2 linked regions of the Streptomyces ficellus genome follow. The protein of the gene in region 1 interacts with the protein of each later gene in a pairwise test. Links are inferred from orthologs where the notes say so. Each region holds a gene or a part of one and is shown on either strand. Other genes may lie near its edges.

Region 1 (7,775 bases):
CGCCGGGCGGTTCACGGCCGTACGAGGGGCTGGAGGTCGGCGAACCGGCGCTCACCGATCCCGTTGACCTCGCGGAGTTCGTCGACCGACCGGAAGCCGCCGTGCCGGGTGCGGTGGTCGACGATGTGCTGGGCCAGCACGGGGCCGACGCCGGGCAGGGTGTCGAGCTGTTCCACCGTGGCGGTGTTGAGGCTGACCGGCCCGGCGGGGACGCCACCCACGACGGCGGCTCCGGGCGCGCCGGTCACCGGGCCGGGCGGCGCCGGCGCGGCACCCACCACGATGTGCTCGCCGTCCATGAGCACCCGTGCCCGGTTCAGGCCCGTGACGTCGCTACCGGGTCTGACACCGCCCGCCGCGCGCAGGGCGTCGGCGACCCGGGACCCGGCGGGCAGCCGCAGCACCCCCGGCCGGCGCACCGTGCCGCTCACGTCGACGACGACCGGCGGCGTTCCGGCGGGTGGGCGGCGGCTCGCGGCAGCGGCCGGGGCGGACGCGGCGCCCGTGACCACGTCGGGGGCCCGGACCGCCTCGGGCCTGCCCGTCCAGAAGTACCGTCCGGCGAGTGTCACGGCCACCACGAGGACGATGACGAGCGCGACGACCGTCCGGGGCTCCATCCCGCACCGCGTCTGCACCCACAGCGGTAACCGGTCCCGCACCCCGAGCCGCCACCGGTCGCGCCGCTCCAGTCCCGTCCCACCGCCTGGGCCGGCACCCTCCGCCGCCACCCCCGCGCCCGCCTCCGCCTGCGGCACCGGCGTGCCTACAGGCGTCTGCGGATCCCCCACCACCGGCGGCGGCAACGCCGGACTCCCGCCCGCCAGGGGTGCCTGCGCCACCGGCCGCCCAGGCCGGAGCGGGGCCGGGGCGGCCACCACCACCCGCCCGAGTGCCGGCGAGGCACCACCGGCCGCGGGCGGTGACGGGGCGTCACCGCCCGGTGGTGGGTGGGTCGTGGACGTGCCGGGGCGTTCGAAGAGCGCGGCCGCTCGGCGGCGGGCCACCATCCGGGCGTGCGCGGCGGTGCGCCCGCCGCGCACCCGGTGTCGTGCGGAGCCCGGGCGCCGGGCGCGGACGTCGGAGCCGGGGGCGCGGCCGGGACCGCTCGCCGCCCGGGCCGCGGGCGACGACGGTGTGACGGTGTGTGTGACGGCGTGCGTGACGCTGTGTGTTCGCGGAGTCATGCCACAGCACGGTAGGGACGATCGTCCGACCCCGCTGAGCCGCCTGAAATTCCGTGGAAAACCAGCCGGTTGGGGATATCTCGGTCACCCGGGCGGGTGAAGCGCTCGGCTCGCGGTCACCTCACGGAGACGACCAGCCCCAGCAGTCCCGGCCCGGTGTGCGCGCCGATGACCGCGCCGACCTCGCTGACGTGCAGGTCCGCAAGACCGGGGACGCGGGCGCGCAGCCGCTCGGCGAGTGCCGCCGCCCGGTCGGGTGCGGCGAGGTGGTGCACGGCGATGTCCACCGGGCCGGCGCCCGCCCGTTCGGCGGCGATCTCCTCCAGCCGGGCGATCGCCTTCGACGCGGTGCGCACCTTCTCCCGCAGCTGGATCCGCCCGTCCTCCAGCTCCAGCAGCGGTTTCACGGCGAGCGCGGAGCCCAGCAGCGCCTGTGCCGCGCCGATGCGGCCGCCCCGGCGCAGGTACTCGAGGGTGTCGACGTAGAAGTAGGCGGAGGTACCGGCGGCCCGTTTCTCCGCGGCGGCGACCACCTCGTCCAGGCTGCCGGCCGCTTCCGCCGCCTCGGCGGCCGCCAGCGCGCAGAAGCCGAGCGCCATGGCGACCATGCCGGTGTCGACGACCCGCACCGGTACGGGGGCGTCCTTGGCGGCCAGCAGCGCGGCGTCGTACGTACCGGAGAATTCGGCCGACAGGTGGAGCGACACGATGCCGGCCGCCCCCGCCTCCGCCGCCGTCCGGTAGGCGGCGGCGAACACCTCGGGGCTCGGGCGGGACGTGGTCACGGAGCGGCGTTTCTGCAGCGCCAGGGCGAGCGAGCGGGCCGAGATCTCGGTGCCCTCTTCAAGGGCCTGGTCCCCGAGGACGACGGTCAGCGGCACCGCGGTGATGCCGTGCCGCTCCATCGTCCGCGGCGGCAGGTAGGCCGTTGAATCAGTGACGATCGCGACATGGCGGGACATGACCGGGAGGGTACCCCGGAGGGGGCTCCGTACGGCAGCCCGCCCCCGCTCCGTGATCGAAACCGGTCAGTTCGTGGTCTCGGGACGTGCCGACTTCTGCCAGGAGTAGGTGGTCTGCTGTCGGGGATCCCGCGCCGTGATCGCCTTGGGCGTCTCCGTGCCGGAAGCCTCGCGGCCGCCGTCCGCCTGTTCCGCGGGCCGCTGCGCCGCCTTCGCGCCGGCGTCCGCACCCGCCCCGGCGCCCACATGCGCAGCGGCGCCCGCGTCGGCGCCCTCCGGCCAGACCTGCTCCGACGCGCTGCCCGGCGCCGCCTCCGGCCAGGACAGGTCGTCCAGGCCGTCCCGCTCGCCGCCGGCCCAGTGCCGCAGCGCCCCGGCCTCCACGTCGATCTGGGCGCTCAGGGACGCCAGGTCGTCGTCCGCGAACTTCTGCGCCCGGTCCCGGGCCGCCCACCGCAGCGACTCCGCCGAGTGGACGATCCGCTCGGTGCGCTCGCGCAGGTCGTCGAGCTGGGCCGCGACCCCGCCGCGGTCCGGGTCCCGCTCCAGCCGCTTCAGGTCGGCGTCCAGTTCGTGGCCGTGCGCGCTGAGCCGCCGGAACAGGTCGAGGGACTCCTTGAGCGAGGCGTCCTGCGCGGCGCCCGCCTCCAGCGCGTCCTGGGTGGCCCGCATCGACGTCCGGAGCGACAGCCGCAGCTGCGCCAGCTCGGCCTTCACACCACCCGGCCCGTAGCTCTTGGCGCGCAGCGTGGTGTCCTCGACGGTCCGCCGCGCCTGGGTGATCGTGCGGTCGACTCCGCGCTTGGCGGCCTTGACGGCCTTCACGGTGACGAACACCCCCAGAGCGACGAAGACGACGAAGAGCAGCGCCAGGATCGCGATCGCTTCTGCCATGGAGTCCCCTTGTTGTCGCTCGGTACGACGCCGGACGCGTCCGCCCGTCGCCCCTCCACGGTAAACGGAACGGGCAGGCCGGGGGTTCCATACGCGACCCCCAACCTGCCCGTAGGGGGGAACCCGGGGTTGCCGGGTTCCCCGGGCGCGTCACGCCGGGACGATGTTCACCAGCTTCGGGGCCCGCACGATCACCTTGCGGACGCCCGCGCCGCCCAGGGCCGCGACGACGCCCTGGTCGGCCATGGCCAGTGCCTCCAGGTCCGCGTCCGTGATGGACGGGGAGACCTCCAGGCGGGCCTTGACCTTTCCCTTGATCTGGACGACGCAGGTCACCGTCTCGTCGACGACGTACGCCGGGTCGGCGACCGGGAAGTCCTGGTGGACGACCGAGTCGGTGTGGCCCAGCCGGTGCCACAGCTCCTCGGCGATGTGCGGGGCCAGCGGCGCGACCAGCAGCACCAGCTGCTCGGCGACCGGCCGCGACACCGGGCCGCCCGCCTTGGTCAGGTAGTTGTTCAGCTCGGTGACCTTGGCGATCGCCGTGTTGAACCGCATGGCGGCCATGTCCTGGCCGACGCCGTCGATGGCCTTGTGCAGGGCGCGCAGGGTGCCCTCGTCCGGCTCGGTGTCGACGACGGTCGCCTCACCGGTCGACTCGTCGACGATGTTGCGCCACAGCCGCTGGAGCAGCCGGTACTGGCCCACCACCGCGCGCGTGTCCCAGGGCCGCGAGACGTCCAGGGGGCCCATCGCCATCTCGTACAGGCGCAGGGTGTCCGCCCCGTACTCGGCGCAGATCTCGTCCGGAGTGACGGCGTTCTTCAGGGACTTGCCCATCTTGCCCAGGACGCGGCTGACCTTCTCGCCCTGGTACCAGAAGGCACCGTCGCGCTCCTCCACCTCGGCGGCCGGCACGGCGATGCCGCGGGCGTCCCGGTAGACGAAGGCCTGGATCATGCCCTGGTTGTAGAGCTTGTGGAACGGCTCGGGCGAGGAGATGTGCCCCAGGTCGAACAGGACCTTCGACCAGAAGCGCGCGTACAGCAGGTGCAGTACGGCGTGTTCGGCGCCGCCCACGTACAGGTCGGCACCGCCGTGCGGCTTGCCCTCGCGCGGCCCCATCCAGTACCGCTCGATCTCGGGGTCGACCAGGCGCTCGCTGTTGTGCGGGTCCAGGTAGCGCAGCTCGTACCAGCAGGAACCGGCCCAGTTGGGCATGGTGTTGGTCTCGCGCCGGTACTTCTTGGGGCCGTCGCCCAGGTCCAGGGTGACGTTGACCCAGTCCTCGTTGCGCGACAGCGGCGTCTCGGGCTGGGTGTCCGCGTCGTCCGGGTCGAAGGTGCGCGGCGAGTAGTCCTCGACCTCGGGCAGCTCCAGGGGCAGCATCGACTCGGGCAGCGGGTGGGCGATGCCGTCCTCGTCGTAGACGATCGGGAAGGGCTCGCCCCAGTAGCGCTGGCGGCTGAACAGCCAGTCGCGCAGCCGGAAGTTGACGGTGCCCTCGCCGATGCCCCGGCCGGCCAGCCACTCGGTGATCTTCGCCTTGGCCTCGACGACGCCCAGGCCGTCCAGGGAGATGGCGTCGCTCGCCGAGTTGACGATCTTCGCGTCGTACGAGTCGAAGGCGTCGTCCCAGTCCGACGGGTCGGTGCCGCGGCCGTCCGACGGCTCGACGACGCAGCGCATCGGCAGCTCGAAGGCGCGCGCGAAGGCGAAGTCGCGGGTGTCGTGCGCCGGGACGGCCATGATCGCGCCGGTGCCGTAGCTCATCAGGACGTAGTCGGCGATGAAGACCGGGACGCGGTCGCCGCTGACGGGGTTGACGGCGTAGGCGCCGGTGAAGACACCGGTCTTGTCCTTGGCCTCGGCCTGGCGCTCGACGTCGGACTTGGACGCGGCCTGCTTGCGGTACGCGTCGACGGCCTCGGCCGGGGTGGCGTGGCCGCCCGTCCAGACGTCGTGCGTGCCCTCCGGCCAGGCCGCCGGGACGATCTTCTCGACCAGCTCGTGCTCGGGGGCCAGCACCATGTAGGTGGCGCCGAACAGGGTGTCCTGGCGGGTGGTGAAGACGGTGATCGCGTCGTCGCCGACGGCGAAGTCGACGCGGGCGCCCTCGGAACGGCCGATCCAGTTGCGCTGCTGGAGCTTGATGGCCTCGGGCCAGTCCAGCGCGTCCAGGTCGTCCAGCAGCCGGTCGGCGTAGGCGGTGATGCGCATGTTCCACTGGCGCAGCTTGGCCTTGAAGACGGGGTAGTTGCCGCGTTCGGAGCGGCCGTCGGCGGTGACCTCCTCGTTGGCGAGGACGGTGCCCAGGCCGGGGCACCAGTTGACGGGCGCGTCCGAGGCGTACGCCAGGCGGTAGTCGCCCAGGACGTCGGCGCGCTCCGCGGCGGTCAGCTCGCCCCACGCGCGCGTGCCGGGCGCCTGGCGTTCACCGCTCTCGAACTGGGCGACCAGGTCGGCGACGGGGCGGGCCCGGCCGGCCTCCTCGTCGTACCAGGAGTTGAAGATCTGCAGGAAGATCCACTGGGTCCACTTGTAGTAGTCCGGGTCGATCGTCGCGAACGACCGGCGCTTGTCGTGTCCCAGGCCCAGCCGGCGCAGCTGGAGCTTCATGTTCTCGATGTTCGCCTCGGTCGACACGCGCGGGTGCGTGCCGGTCTGGACGGCGTACTGCTCGGCGGGCAGTCCGAAGGCGTCGAAGCCCAGGGTGTGCAGGACGTTGTGCCCGGTCATGCGCTGGTGACGGGCGAAGACGTCGGTGGCGATGTAGCCGAGGGGGTGGCCGACGTGGAGGCCGGCACCCGACGGATAGGGGAACATGTCCATGATGAACCGCTCGGGGCGGGCGGCCACGGCCGGGTCGCCGGCCAGGTCACCGCTCGGGTTGGGCGCCTCGTAGGTGCCCTCCGCGTCCCAGACGTCCTGCCAGCGTGCCTCGATGTCGGCGGCCATGGCCGCCGTGTACCGGTGCGGGGCTGCTGCCTCGGCGGCAGCCGAATTCATCTCGCTCATGGTCCTTGAAGCTCCATCGATCGTCTCTGCCCGTTGCCGCTCGGTGACGCGGCGAAATGAAAAAACCCCTCGCACAGGAGGGGACGCCGCGCCGATTCCGGCCGGATTTCTCATCCGCCGGTGCTGATCAGCGCGGCTCGCTAAGCAGAAGGCGTACGGCACGCATGGCGTCAGGGTACCGCAGGGCCCGTACCGGCCGCATCGAGGTTCGTGGGACCGGTGACCGCTCGAGGGCCCCACCGGGGGTCCGGGTTACTCCGCGTATCGACCCTATCCAGGGCAACCCCAAAGTCAGTTGCCGTCGGTTCCGAACCTTAAACGCCCAAAGCTCGTACCGGTGGGTATGCCTCGACTTAGCATGCGGCCACGGGACCTCTTTTCCGCACCACTGGAGTCGCCCCCCATGAACCCTCATCGCAAGATCCGCTCGTCGCCCGCCTTCCAGGCCGGTATGAGCAAGCCGGTACAGGGCGGGCTTTCCGCGGCCGCACTGATACTCATACCGCTGCTCGCGATCGGCGGGAGCGACAGCTTCCGGGCCGCCCTGGACTTCGCCACGGGCGTCCTGTCCCTCGTGTCACTGACCGCTTCCGTGGCATGGGGCCTGCTCGCGCAGGACCGGCTGGTGCTCTCCACCCGGCACCGGCTGATCGCACAGGCCATCCACCGCACCACCGCGGTGGCCTCCCTCGGCTTCCTGCTCCTGCACGCCACCGTCAAGGTCTCCCTGGGGCACGTGGCACTCATCGGGGCCCTCATCCCCTTCGGGCTCGGCGTCACCGGCACCTCCGCGCTCATCGGCTTCGGGTCGCTCGCCGGCCTGCTGATGGTGGTCGCCGCGTCCACCGGCGCCGCCCGCAGCGCCCTGGCGGGCCGGGGCAACATCGCGGCCCGCTGGCGGCCGCTGCACATGCTCGCCTACCCGGCCTGGTGCTTCGCGCTCGTCCACGGGCTCTACGCGGGTCGCCCCGCCGCCACCTGGGTCACCACCATGTACTGCCTGGCCCTCGCCGGGGTCGCCGCGGTCGTGTCGCTGCGGCTGCTGCCCGGCGCCGTGCAGCAGCGCCTCACCGACCGCGTGCTCGGCGCGCTCGGGCCCGCCGGCCCGGACAGGCCGGCCCGCGGCCGCGGCAGGCGGCGCGACCCCTCGGTCTCCCCGCTGCCCGGCTCGGACATGGCCCCGCCCATGCCGTACGAGCCCTCCGCCTCGTTCGAGCAGGAGCTGCGCCGCGAGCCGCGCAGCCGTCCCGAGCCGCCGGCCCCCGCCGCCGACCGCCCGCTCGGCCGCCCCCGCGAGCAGCCCCGCACCCTGACGCCGCCGACCGCGCCGCTGTACGAGCCCGCGTTCCCCTCGCCCTCCCCGAGCACCACGGGCGCGGGCATCTCGGCCGCCTACCGGGCCGTGTCCCTGGGCAACGCCGGTGCCGGCAGCCCCACCCAGGAGATCCCGTACGCCGAGCGCGTCCCCATGACGGAGGAACTGCCGGTCGTGACCGACGAACCGGCGACCCGTCCCGGCTACTGGCCGACCCCCTCCCCGCCGCCGCCCGCTCCGTCCCCCGCCCCGCCCTCGTACAGTTCCCAGCCCACCCCGCCGCCGTACGGCGACACCAGCCCCCCGGAGCCCGCACCGGGCCCCTTCCAGCAGCCGCCGGCCGGCGAGCCCTGGACCGCACCAGCAGGAGACCGCCCGTGAACGCCCCGCTCCCCGACG
Region 2 (7,316 bases), 2.9 Mb from region 1 along the record:
GCCAGGTCGACGGTGCAGCGGACGATCTCGGCGTCCTCGTTGTCCACCGCGAGCCGGGCCACGAACGAGCGGTCGATCTTCAGCTCGCTCACCGGGAGGCGGCGGAGGTGGACCAGCGACGAGTACCCGGTGCCGAAGTCGTCGAGGGACATCTTCACGCCGTGGCCGGTGAGCCCCGCCAGGGTGTCGGCGGCGCGCTGCGGGTCCTCCAGCAGGACGTGCTCCGTTATCTCCAGCTGGAGCGCGCCCGGCGGCACCCCGTGGCGGGCCAGCCGCGCGGCGACCGCGCCGGCGAAGCCGGGGGTGTGGACGTCACGCGGTGAGACGTTCACGGCGACGGGGACGTAGAGGCCCTGGGCGCGCCACTTGGCGACCTGGCCGAGCGCCGTCTCCAGGACGTACTCCGTGAGGTGCGGCATCAGCCCTGAGGACTCGGCGATGGCGATGAACTCGTCGGGCGGCACCTTGCCCCGCTCCGGGTGCACCCAGCGCACCAGCGCCTCCAGCCCGGCGACGTGTCCGTCGAAGCGGACCTTCGGCTGGTAGTGCAGCTCGACGTCCCCGGCGTCCAGGGCGCGCCGGAGGTCGCCGAGGAGGCCGAGCCGGTCGGGGGTGTTGGAGTCGCGCTTGGACTCGTAGACCTCGACGCCGGTGCGGTCCCGCTTGGCCTGGTACATGGCGACGTCGGCCCGCTGGAGGAGGCCTTCCGCGTCCAGCGCGTGGTCGGGGAAGACGGCGACGCCCGCGCTGGCCTCCAGGACGAGGGTGAGTCCGTCGAGGTCGAGGGGCGAGGACAGCTCGGCGACGAGCTGCCGGGCCACCCGCTGGGCGCTGGTCGTGGAGTCGGCGACCGGGAGCAGGACGGCGAACTCGTCGCCGCCGAGCCGTGCGGCCTCCGCGTCGCGCGGCAGGGCCAGCCGCAGCCGGTCGGCGATCTGCAGCAGCAGCCGGTCACCGGCCAGATGACCGAGTGTGTCGTTGACCGACCGGAAGCGATCGAGGTCGATCAGCACCAGGGCGGCCCGGAGACCTTCGCCCTCCGCCTCCTCCAGCGCCGACCAGGTCCGCTCCAGCAGCCACTGCCGGTTGGGCAGACCGGTCAGCGGGTCGCGCAGTTGTTCCTCCGCCCGGGCGCGGGCGATCCAGAGGGTGGAGTCCAGGGCGATCAGCGGCACGGCGAACAGCGGCAGCATCACCGGCAGGGCCACCGCGACGACGCAGATCAGCGGCGCGATGCCGAGCAGGGCGACCGCCACGAGCCCCTGCCGCAGCAGCGCGGTGCGGGCGGCCGTGGGCAGTCCCCCAGCCTGCGGGGCCAGCGTGTACCACAGCAGCAGCCGGGTCACCGTCAGGTACGCGGCGGCGGCCAGCGCCACTTCAGGTACCGCCTCGATGCCCCATTCGAGCGGCCGCCACGGCCGTTCGACCGTCGGCACGTCCCCGAACGCGGCGAGGACCAGGGCCGCCGCCCCTATGCCGAGGACGTCCGCGGCGCCGTGCAGCAGTCCCTGCCGCCAGCGGTGGCGCCGGGCGACCCCGACGAGGACGACGACGGCGAGGCTGACCAGTCCGGCCGGCACCCAGCCGTACAGGAGCAGTACGGCCAGGGTGAGCGCGGCGCCCGAGCCGGTGCCGCCCCACCAGCGGTCGCGGCCGAGCGCGACGAGGTGTCCGACGACGATGCCGGTGAGCACGGCGAGCGACCAGCCGGTCGTGGAGCCGGGGAAGAGCGCGTGCCCGCCGCGCGCGGCGCCCCACAGTCCGGCCGTGAGGACGAAGGCGGCGACCGCCACGACGACGTTCGGGAGCATGGAGGCGATGCCCGTGGCCGCGTACGCACGCGGCCGTGAGACCGGGGCGGCACTCTCGGTCGGTTTCATTCCGTCCCTCTCACAGCCGGCGGTGCCGTTGCCACGCTATGGCCCGTTGTCGTGCCGGCACGGCCGGAATCCCACCCCCGGCCGGGCACGACACGCGCCGTCTCAACAGTAGGCCGCGAAAGGCTTCAACGGGCGGCGCTCTACTGGTCTTGCCCGAATGAGACCCGGCCACCCTTATCCATCTGGTATGCGCCGAACGGGTGAGCCCCGTACGGCATTTACCGGCCTACTGTTCGACCGGAACCGCCACCTCACGCGCCGCGTCCGGCCCCTGGTCGAGCAGCGTACGGAAGCCGTCCTCGTCGAGAACCGGAACCTTCAGCTGCATCGCCTTGTCATACTTGGAACCAGGGTTGTCACCAACAACCACGAAGGACGTCTTCTTCGAAACGGAACCGGTCACTTTCGCTCCCCGGCTCTGGAGCGCCTCTTTTGCGCCATCCCTGGTGTGGTTCTCCAGCGTGCCGGTCACGACGACGGTCAACCCCTCCAGCGGGCGCGGCCCTTCGTCCTTGCCGGAGCTCTCCTCCTCCATCCGCACCCCCGCCGCACGCCACTTGCGGAGGATCTCGCGGTGCCAGTCCACCTCGAACCACTGCTTGAGCGAGGCCGCGATCGTCGGGCCGACCCCTTCGACGGCCGCCAGCTCCTCCTCGCTCGCCTCCTCGATCCGGTCGATCGAGCGGAACTCGCGCGCCAGTGCCTCCGCCGCCACCGGGCCGACGTGACGGATCGACAGCCCCGTGATGACCCGGGCCAGCGGCCGCTCCTTGGCCGCCGCGATGTTCTCCAGCATCGCCAGCGCGTTCTTCCGGGGCTCGCCCTGCTGGTTGGCGAAGACGGTGACGATCTTCTCCTCGCCCGTCTTGGGGTCCCGCTTGGGCAGGCCGCTGTCCTGGTCCAGGACGTACGCCTTGATGGGCAGCAGCTGCTCGATGGTCAGGTCGAACAGGTCGCCCTCGTCCACCAGCGGCGGCTCGGACGGCTCCAGCGGCTTGGTCAGCGCCGCCGCCGCGACGTACCCGAAGTTCTCGATGTCCAGGCACTTGCGGCCACCGAGGTAGAACAACCGCTCACGCAACTGCGCGGGGCACGTACGGCCGTTCGGGCAGCGCAGGTCGACGTCACCCTCCTTCATCGGCCGCAGCGGCGTCCCGCACTCGGGGCACTCGGAGGGCATCACGAACTCCCGCTCCGTGCCGTCCCGCAGGTCCGCCACCGGGCCCAGGATCTCCGGGATCACGTCACCGGCCTTGCGCAGCACCACCGTGTCCCCGATGAGGACGCCCTTGGCCTTCACCACGTCCTGGTTGTGCAGGGTGGCGAACTCGACCTCCGAGCCGGCCACCGTCACCGGCTCCACCTGCGCGTACGGCGTGACCCGGCCGGTGCGGCCCACTCCCACGCGGATGTTGACCAGCTTGGTGTTGACCTCCTCCGGCGCGTACTTCCAGGCGATCGCCCAGCGCGGCGCCCGCGAGGTGGAGCCGAGCCGGCCCTGGAGCGGGATCTCGTCCAGCTTGACGACCACACCGTCGATCTCGTGCTCCACCGAGTGCCGGTTCTCACCGAAGTACTCGATGAAGGCGCGGACTCCCGCGATGTCGGTGACCACCTTGTTGTGCCGGGCCGTCGGCAGGCCCCACTCGCGCAGCAGCTCGTACGCCTCCGACAGCCGGGCGATCTCCAGGCCGTCGCGCGCGCCGATGCCGTGCACCACCATGTGCAGCGGCCGGGTGGCGGTCACCTTCGGGTCCTTCTGGCGCAGCGAACCGGCCGCCGCGTTGCGCGGGTTGGCGAAGGGCTTGTCCCCCGCCTCCACCAGGCGGGCGTTCAGCTCCTGGAACTTCTCCATCGGGAAGAAGACCTCACCCCGGATCTCGACGAGATCCGGGATGCGGTCACCCTTCAGCCGCTCGGGGATGTCCGAGATCGTGCGGATGTTCGGCGTGATGTCCTCACCGGTGCGGCCGTCGCCGCGCGTCGCCGCGCGCGTGAGACGCCCCTTCTCATACGTCAGGTTGACCGCCAGGCCGTCGACCTTCAGCTCGCACAGGAAGTGGTACCCCGAGGTGCCGACCTCCTTGGCGACCCGGTCCGCCCAGCCGGCCAGCTCCTCGTCGTCGAAGGCGTTGTCCAGCGACAGCATCCGCTCGCGGTGCTGGACGGCCGTGAACTCCGTCGCGTACGCCCCGGCGACCTTCTGGGTCGGCGAGTCGGGCGTCCGGAGCTCCGGATACTCCTCCTCCAGGGCCTCCAGCGAGCGCAGCAGCCTGTCGAACTCGGCGTCGCTGACGACCGGCTGGTCCTTCACGTAGTACCGGAAGCGGTGCTCCTCGACCTGCTCGGCCAGCTGCGCGTGCTTGTCCCGTGCCTCCGCCGGCACGACATCCTGCTGTTCGACAGCCACCGTCTTTCCTTCCGTCACTGACGTCACTCAGGGTTGTCCGCGAGCGATCTCGCCGCCGTGACGCAGTGGGCGAGCGCGGCACGGGCGTACGCGGGCGAGGCACCCGCCAGCCCGCACGACGGGGTGACCACCACGGACTCGGCGAGAGTCCCCGGATACAGCCCCAGCCTGCGCCACAGCGTCCTGACACCCATGACGCTACCGGCAGGGTCTGACAATGGGACGTCGGTCGACTCGACGACGCCCACCAACAGCCTCGTGCCTCCCTCGACCGCCTCGCCGATCTGCTCCTCGTCACGCTCGGTGAGCAGCCCGAAATCGAACGAGATGCCCGCGGCACCCGCCCGCCGCAGCAGCGCGAACGGCACGTCCGGAGCGCACGAGTGCACGATCACGGGCCCGTGCCCCTCGTTCACCGCCACCACGTCCCGCAGCGCGCTCTCCACGACCTGGCGGTCCACGGCACGGTGGGTCCGGTAGCCGCTCGCGGTGCGCACCTGCCCGCGCAGCACGGCGGTCAGGGACGGCTCGTCGAGCTGGAGCACCACCCGCGCGCCCGGGATCCTGCGCCGCACCTCCGCGAGGTGGCCGCGCAGCCCCTCCGCCAGCGAGGCCGTCAGGTCCCGGCAGGCGCCGGGGTCGCCGAGGGCCGCCTCTCCGCCCCGCAGCTCCAGGGCGGCGGCCAGCGTCCACGGCCCCACCGCCTGGACCTTCACGACACCCTCGTACCCCTGGGTGAACTCCTCCAGGGCGTCGAGGTCCTCGCCCATCCAGGACCGGGCCCGCCGGGTGTCCCGGCCCGGCCGGTCGCTGACCCGCCAGCCGCTCGGCTCCACGTGCGCGTACATCTCGACGAGCAGGCCGATGGTCCGCCCGATCATGTCGGCGCCCGGCCCGCGGGCGGGCAGCTCCGCCAGGTGCGGGAAGTCCTCGAAGGTGCCCGTCACGGTCCTGGCCGCCTCGCGCGCGTCGCCGCCCGGCATGGACCCGACCCCGGTCGCGGGGCCCCAGCTGAAGTCGTCGTTCCCGCTCATCGCCCCGGCCGCACGCTCAGGTCGTTGATCTCCGCGTCGCGCGGCAGGTCGATCGCGGTCAGGATCGCGGTGGCGACCGACTCGGGGTCGATCCAGCGGGAGGCGTCGTACTCCTTGCCCTCCTGCTGGTGCACCTTGGCCTGCATCGGGCTGGCCGTACGGCCCGGGTAGACGGACGTGACGCGCACGCCGGAACCGTGCTCCTCCTGGCGCAGCGAGTCGGCCAGCGCCTTGAGGCCGTGCTTGGAGGCGGCGTAGGCGGACCACTCGGCGTGGGCGTTCAACCCGGCGCCGGAGTTGACGAACACGACGTGACCCTGGGAGACCCGCAGTTGCGGCAGGAGCAGCCGGGTCAGCTCGGCCGGCGCGATGAGGTTCACCTCCAGCTGGCTCCGCCAGGCCTTGGTGGTGAGATCGCCGACCCGGCCGAGGTCGACGACGCCCGCGATGTGCAGCAGCGAGTCCAGCCGGTCGGGCAGCGTCTGGTGGGAGAAGGCCCAGGACAGCCGGTCGGCGTTGGCCAGGTCGCCGACGAGCGTACGGGCGCCCGGGTGGGCCGCGGCCAGTTCCTTGGCGCGCCCCGCGTCACGGGCCAGCAGTACGAGGTCGTCGCCGCGTTCGTGCAGGCGGCGGGCGACGGCCGCGCCGATGCCGGAACCCGCCCCGGTGATCATGTGTGTAGCCATACGGCCATGCTCGCATCCGGACGGCGGTCACCTGATCCCGGCGCTCTCCTCCAGGTACGCGAGCGCGGCGACCCCGTCCTCCGCGAAGAACACCAGGTCGGTCAGCGGCAGCGGCAGGAACCCCTCCGCCTCCATCCGCCGGAACTGCTCCTTGAGCCCGTCGTAGAAGCCCGCCGCGTTGAGCAGGACCACGGGCTTGGTGTGCTTGCCGTGCTTCTTCAGCTCCAGGATCTCGGTGGCCTCGTCGAGGGTGCCGGTGCCGCCGACCATGATCACCACGGCGTCCGACACGGCCAGCATGCGCGCCTTGCGCTCGGCCAGGTCCTTGGCGAAGACCATCTCGTCGGCGCCCGCCCGCGCCTTGGTGGCCAGGAAGTCCACCGACACGCCGACGAGCCGCCCGCCCGCCTCCTGGACGCCGTCCGCCACGACCTTCATCAATCCGGTGTCGCTGCCGCCCCACACCAGGGTGTGCCCGCCTTTGCCGAGCAATTCGGCGAACTGGCGGGCGGGGACGGTGTAGCGCTCATCGAGATCGGCGGCCGACAGGAAGACGCAGATGTTCATACGGCCACCCTAGGGAGTGACCTAGGGAATGGCGCGGCGGGGGCGGGCCGTTGCACGGTCATGACGACTGGACACCGCATCACCATCGAGCAGGGCACCGAGCACGTACGCGTGGTCCACGACGGTCACGTGGTCGCGGAGAGCCGGCGACCGCTCGTCCTGCGCGAGACGGGCTGTCCCCCGCGCTACTACCTGCCGGCTCAGGACGTCCGTACGGAGCTGCTGACGCCCTCCGGCACCCACACCTACTGCCCGTTCAAGGGCACCGCGTCCTACTGGTCGCTGCCCGGCGCGGAGGACGCCGTCTGGGCGTACCCCGACCCCAAGCCGGAGGTCGCCGAGATCGAGGACCACCTCTGCTTCTACGAAGCGGAAGTCGTCTGAGGCCGAGCGATGAGTTCCGCGGCCGGCACCGGTCTGCCCCTGCATGGAGAACCGCGGAACGGTCACATCGGGCGACGGCACCCTCCTCGCGTACGAGCGGCGCGGTGAAGGTCCGCCGCTGGTCCTGGTGAGCGGGGCGCTGGGCACGCGCGCGAGCGAGGCGGCGCTCGCCGGGCTGCTGGCGCCGCACTTCACCACGTACACCTACGACCGGCGGGGCCGTGGCGACAGCGGTGACGGGGCGGGCCCGCCCGTTCGTCACGCCGTCGAGCGGGAGGTCGACGACCTGGCGGCCGTGATCGCCACGGCGGGCGGCGGCGCGGCCGTGCACGGCACGTCCTCCGGCGGCGCGCTC

The links.
Region 2: the proteins of leuS (region 1) and ligA interact in binary tests that used the Escherichia coli proteins (3 or more experiments, as listed by UniProt). The link is inferred for Streptomyces ficellus from one-to-one orthologs.

The regions. Positions count from the first base shown.
Region 1 is NZ_CP034279.1:4,975,575-4,983,349, reverse strand. What follows is about bases 2,994-6,451. They hold leuS (leucine--tRNA ligase), read right to left. Parts: upstream 6,062-6,451; coding sequence 3,194-6,061; downstream 2,994-3,193. Other genes in these bases: EIZ62_RS22230 (hypothetical protein), read right to left, coding at 2,994-3,043. Outside these bases: EIZ62_RS22245 (ComEC/Rec2 family competence protein), read right to left, coding at 1-15; EIZ62_RS22240 (ComEA family DNA-binding protein), read right to left, coding at 12-1,187; EIZ62_RS22235 (DegV family protein), read right to left, coding at 1,304-2,149; more of EIZ62_RS22230, read right to left, coding at 2,216-2,993; EIZ62_RS22220 (hypothetical protein), read left to right, coding at 6,465-7,757; EIZ62_RS22215 (NADH-quinone oxidoreductase subunit NuoF family protein), read left to right, coding at 7,754-7,775.
Region 2 is NZ_CP034279.1:2,083,298-2,090,613, forward strand. What follows is about bases 1,699-4,697. They hold ligA (NAD-dependent DNA ligase LigA), read right to left. Parts: upstream 4,291-4,697; coding sequence 2,107-4,290; downstream 1,699-2,106. Other genes in these bases: EIZ62_RS08920 (putative bifunctional diguanylate cyclase/phosphodiesterase), read right to left, coding at 1,699-1,811; EIZ62_RS08930 (methionine synthase), read right to left, coding at 4,314-4,697. Also shown: more of EIZ62_RS08920, read right to left, coding at 1-1,698; more of EIZ62_RS08930, read right to left, coding at 4,698-5,324; EIZ62_RS08935 (SDR family oxidoreductase), read right to left, coding at 5,321-6,010; EIZ62_RS08940 (LOG family protein), read right to left, coding at 6,038-6,577; EIZ62_RS08945 (DUF427 domain-containing protein), read left to right, coding at 6,638-6,961; EIZ62_RS08950 (alpha/beta fold hydrolase), read left to right, coding at 7,005-7,316. UniProt on the Escherichia coli protein: DNA ligase that catalyzes the formation of phosphodiester linkages between 5'-phosphoryl and 3'-hydroxyl groups in double-stranded DNA using NAD as a coenzyme and as the energy source for the reaction.